2 regions of the Microbacterium sp. ZW T5_56 genome follow, and region 2 is predicted to be linked to the other one. Evidence: riboswitches for the same ligand, from Rfam matches in the RefSeq annotation. Region 2 holds a riboswitch; the other holds the start of a gene.
What was found. Region 2 has a riboswitch for FMN ahead of pnuC (nicotinamide riboside transporter PnuC). Riboswitches for the same ligand answer to the same signal wherever they lie in the genome.

Region 1 (2,441 bases), on a different contig from region 2:
GAGGCGGGGCAGCCGTCACGCGAGATTCCGAGATCGACGTGGAGGTGTACGCGGGCCACGCTCCCGACGGCCCGCGCAGCCAGGGCGACCGCGTGCAGCAGGTATGCACCGGACACGGCGAGATCGATCTTCGCCGTCACCGCCAAGGCGAAGTCGGCATCGGGTGAGTTCAGCCAGCTGAGGATCGGCGCATCGATCCCCGACGCCCGCAACGCGAGGGCCTCCGCGATCGACGTCACGCCGATCGCGCACGCCCCGGCGGCGAGCACCGACGCCGCGATCGATCCGTGCCCGAAAGCGTCGGCTTTCAGCACGGCCATGACCCGACCGCCGGTCAGCTCGGCGAAGCGGGCCGTGTTCTCTCGGATCGCCTCGTCGTGCACGACAAGTTCAGAGACGCATGAGGACATGGATCCAGCGAACACAAAGCCGTGTTGCCCCGTCGTATGCGGTTTTCGATATGCGGACGATATGTGACGTCGTGCCAGCCCGACGGGCCGCGCCGTGTGCGCACGGGGTTACACTCAAAGCGACACACGTGCTCCGGGGTCGGTGAGAATCCGAACCGGCGGTGACAGTCCGCGACCCGCAGAGGCTTGCCTCTGCGGTTGACCCGGTGAAATTCCGGGACCGACGGTGATGGGTCTTCGCTTGCGAATGACCCGAGTCCGGATGGGAGGCAGCACGGGTCGCAGATGGATGCGCTGAGCGTGCCGTCGGCGATCGCGCGTTCCCTCTTGCGCACCCGGACACGGCTGACAACAGCCGGAGCCGCAGGCGTCCGGGAGAGGAGAACCATGTTCACCGGACTGATCGAGGAGATCGGCGAGATCGTTCGCGTCACCGCGGGCCCCGAGGTGGTGCGATTCGCGGTGCGTGCCCCGGAGGTTGCCGCCACGGCGAGCCTCGGAGAATCCATCGCGACCGACGGCGTCTGCCTCACCGTGGTCGCCGTCGCCCCGGCAGGCGCCGCCGACGAGTACGAGGTCGAGGCCATGCCGCAGACCCTGCGCGTGACCACGGCAGGCGAGTGGGCTCCGGGCGCGCACGTCAATCTCGAGCGCGCGCTGCGTGCGGACGCTCGCCTGGGCGGGCACATCGTGCAGGGGCATGTCGAGCAGACCACCGAGGTGCTGTCGGTCACCGATCACCCCGACTGGCGCGTTGTGCGCATCGCTCTGCCCTCCGAGGCCGCACCGCTCGTCGTGGACAAGGGCTCCATCTGCGTCAACGGCATCTCGCTCACGGTGTCCGCCGTGTCCGCCGCAGCCGAGACGGCCGGGTGGTTCGAGGTGTCGTTGATTCCCGCGACCATCGCGGCCACGACCCTGGGCGCCGCACGAGCCGGCACGCGCGTGAATCTGGAGACGGACATCCTGGCCCGCCACGTCGCCCGCCTCGCGGAGTTCGCCGGGGTGTCCCGATGACCGGCATCCCGGCAGCGCTGAGCGCCCTGCGTGCGGGTCGACCGGTGCTGGTCGCCGACGATGAGGGTCGCGAGAACGAGGGCGATGTGATTCTGTCTGCCCAGCTCGCCACCCCCGAATGGATCGCGTGGACGGTCCGTCACACCAGCGGCTACCTGTGCGCGCCACTGCCGGCCGAACTGGCCGATCGGCTCGAGCTTCCTCTCATGGTGGAGCGCAGCCAGGATCCGCGCGGCACGGCCTATACGGTGTCCGTCGACGCTGCCGCCGGCGTCACGACCGGGATCAGTGCGACCGATCGAGCTCGCACGCTGCGCGCGCTGTCCGACCCCGGTGCCACGGCGGCGGACCTCATCCGGCCCGGGCACATCCTGCCGCTGCGCGCGGTGGCCGGCGGTGTCCGCCAGCGCGCCGGCCACACCGAGGCCGCCGTGGATCTCATGCGTCTGGCGGGTCTCTCCCCCGTTGCCGTGATCGCCGAGGTCGTGCGCGACGACGGCGAGATGATGCGACTGGCCGAGCTGCTCGAACTCGGCGCTGCCGAGAACATCCCCGTCATCACCATCGAAGAGCTTCGCCAGTTCCTGGACGCAGCGGAGAACAGCCTGAAGGGACATGCAGCATGAGCGGTACCGGACCCGAACTGGAGGTCGACGGCACGGGCCTGCGTGTCGTGGTGATCGCGGGAAGCTGGCATACGACGATCTCGGATGGGCTGATCGCGGGCGCGGCGCGCGTGCTCGACCGGGCCGGAGCCGAGTGGGCGCTGGTGCGGGTGTCCGGCAGCTTCGAGCTCCCCGTTGCCGCGCAGGCGGCCTTCGCCGGAGGTGCCGACGCGGTCGTTGCGCTGGGGGTGATCATCCGTGGCGGCACGCCGCACTTCGAGTTCGTCTCCGCTGCCGCCACCGACGGCCTCACGCGGGTGGCGCTGGATGCCGGCCGTCCCGTGGGCTTCGGCGTGCTCACCCTGGACGACGAGAAGCAGGGACTCGATCGCGCGGGCTTGCCCGGCTC
Region 2 (2,441 bases):
TGCTCATCATCTCGTGGGCGCTGATCTCGGGCATCATCGAGCTGGTCTGGGGACTGCGGGATCGGCGCGTGCCGGAGCGGCGCGGCAACGCACGCGACGAGATCACGCTCGGCGTGATCACGCTGGTGCTGGGAGTCTCCGCGCTGTTCATCAACGTCGGCTTCGAGCTGCCGTACTACATCAAGGACGCGGACCAGGAGTTCACGCTCACCGGCGTCACCATCCTCGTGGGCGTCTTCGGCGGCTACGCGGCGATTGTCGCGGTGCACCAGGCGATCCTCGGATTCTCGCCCGCGCGGCCCGCATCCTCGACCGAGCCCGCGGCGGCCGCCGTGACCGGGAAGGCAGACAATGACTGACCACCAGCCCACCACCCGCAAGGACCTCATGCGCCCCGCGCAGATGCTGGGTCTCGCCGCGATCTGCGCGGTCTTCGCCGGCGTGGTGACCGCGCTGTCCATGGGCCTGCTGCAGAACCCCACCAAGCCCGGCTGGTCGGATGCGCGACGCGCCGAGGTGCACCAGGAGATCGTGTCCCACGCGGCCATCGGCGGGCTCGTCGCCGCAGGTATCGCGTTCATCGTGGTGCTGCTCAGCATCTCGCTGCTGCTGCTGGCCGTGAAGCCCGCCGACGTCACGCGCACCATCGATCGCCCGGTGCTGTACGACTCGAAGCCCGGTGAGGCTCCCGCGTCCGCTGCGGGAACGACGGGTGTCGAGCCGGGACCCGACGACCGGCATCACGGCTGAAGCGGGTCCCCGCTGACACGAACGCCCCGGCAGTCTGCCGGGGCGTTCGCTCGTTCAGGCCTGAAGCGTGTTCGCGATCTGCCGACTCCGACGCCACCAGACGAAGAAGCCGACCAGCGTGAAGAAGCCGTAGAACAGGTACATGAGGCCGGAGGCGTAGTAGCCGGCGGAGAACAGCAGGGGCACGCCCACGATGTCGACGGCCACCCAGATGAGCCAGAACTCCGTCCATCCGCGCGCCATGCCGTACGTGGCCAGCAGCGATCCGACGAAGGTCCAGGCATCGGCCCACACGGGGTCGTAGGAACCGAGCGCGCCGAACAGTGGGGTGAGGGCGGCGGTTCCGGCCACCATCACGACGGCCAGTCCGATGCGCGTGGGCCAGCTCGCCCACCGCGGCTCCACGGCCTCGCCGGTCTGCCCCTTCGTCTGGCGCCAGCGCACCCAGCCATAGATGGAGACGGCGATGAACATCACCTGACGCCCCGCTTGGCCCAGCAGGTGCGGCAGTGTGGAGGCGGGATCCAGGATCGAGCCGAGGAACACTGTGAGCAGCAGGGCGTTGCCGATGATGCCCACGGGCCAGGCCCAAAGTTTGCGCCTCATGCCACCGAGAGCCGAGGCGAGGCCGAAGATGTTGCCCACCACCTCGCGAACCACGAGGGTCTGTCCGTTGCCGAAGTCGATGTGCGCGTTGAACGCGTCGATGAGCCACCGCAGGATGTCCATTGTTCTCCCTTCCGTTGCGGCGGCTCCGGGGGAGATGGACGCGCGGGGCGCGGGTGCGCGTCCGTCACGTCACATCCGTGCTTCTCCCATCCAGACTGTGACTGTCGGTCCTGGAATCCCACCAGGTCAACCGGTGCCTCGAGAGGCATCGGGTCGCGGACTTTGACCGCCGGCTCGGAATTTCACCGACCCCGGAGCACGTGTGTGTCGTTGCCATTGTGGCATCACTTGCAACTCGCCGCCGCTCCCACGTGTTCCGCAGCAACCTGGCGCTCAGAAGGCCGTGAGCGCCGCCGTCAGCATGCGGTGTCCCTGAGCCTCGAAGGCCTCGTCTCCAACCTGGTGGGCCCATACCGCGGTGGCGATCGCCTGCCGCAGCTTCTCGAGGTTCCAGGTTTCGTCGCGCGGATCGTCGCCGTAGCCGTCGAGGAAGGCGGCCTCCAGCCCCGGAGCGATCAGCCACTGTCGCGCGTCCATCCGCGCGAGATCGGTCTGCGGCGGACGCCAGCCGAAGCGACCGAAGTCGATCACCCGCACAGTTCCGCGGTCGATGAGCCAGTTGCGCGGCTGCCAGTCGCCGTGGGTCGGAACGATGCGCACGGGTCGCGCGGGTGCCGCGTTCAGAATCCGGCGGGCCTCGTCAGCGACGGTCGACGGCACGCGGTGGGGACGCTCCAGCCAGGCGAGCGTCTTCGCGTTCTCCTGGGCCTCGAGGTCGTCATCGAGGCGAGAGCCCTGGCCGTGGAGCAGCCGCAGCAGCTCGCCAGCCTGCCGATACGTGTCCGCCGCGTACTCGGCGGGTGAGCCCTCCACGAGGATTCCCTCCTGGTACTCCAGCAGAATCACCCCGGCGTCGGCATCCGCGTGAAGCATCTGCCCGGTCTTTCCTGCCTCGAGGAGCGGCCGGGTCGCCCCCTCGTGTGCGGCGATCTCCCGCCGCAGGTGGTGATGCGCTTGCGGTC

Region 1: linked by a shared signal. The riboswitch ahead of ACI3KU_RS09790 (riboflavin synthase) and the one ahead of pnuC (nicotinamide riboside transporter PnuC) in region 2 are both predicted to bind FMN.

What each region holds. Positions count from the first base shown of each region.
Region 1 covers NZ_JBJDRI010000016.1:73,266-75,706, forward strand. Annotated here, with positions in the region: gene alr (alanine racemase) at 1-410, opposite strand, end outside; FMN riboswitch at 535-690, shown strand; gene ACI3KU_RS09790 (riboflavin synthase) at 798-1,427, shown strand; partial or broken gene ribB (3,4-dihydroxy-2-butanone-4-phosphate synthase) at 1,424-2,020, shown strand; gene ribH (6,7-dimethyl-8-ribityllumazine synthase) at 2,050-2,441, shown strand, end outside.
Region 2 covers NZ_JBJDRI010000001.1:203,123-205,563, forward strand. Annotated here, with positions in the region: gene ACI3KU_RS00935 (acyl-CoA synthetase) at 1-359, shown strand, start outside; gene ACI3KU_RS00940 (amino acid transporter) at 352-750, shown strand; gene pnuC (nicotinamide riboside transporter PnuC) at 805-1,479, opposite strand; FMN riboswitch at 1,554-1,682, opposite strand; gene ACI3KU_RS00950 (phosphotransferase) at 1,753-2,441, opposite strand, start outside.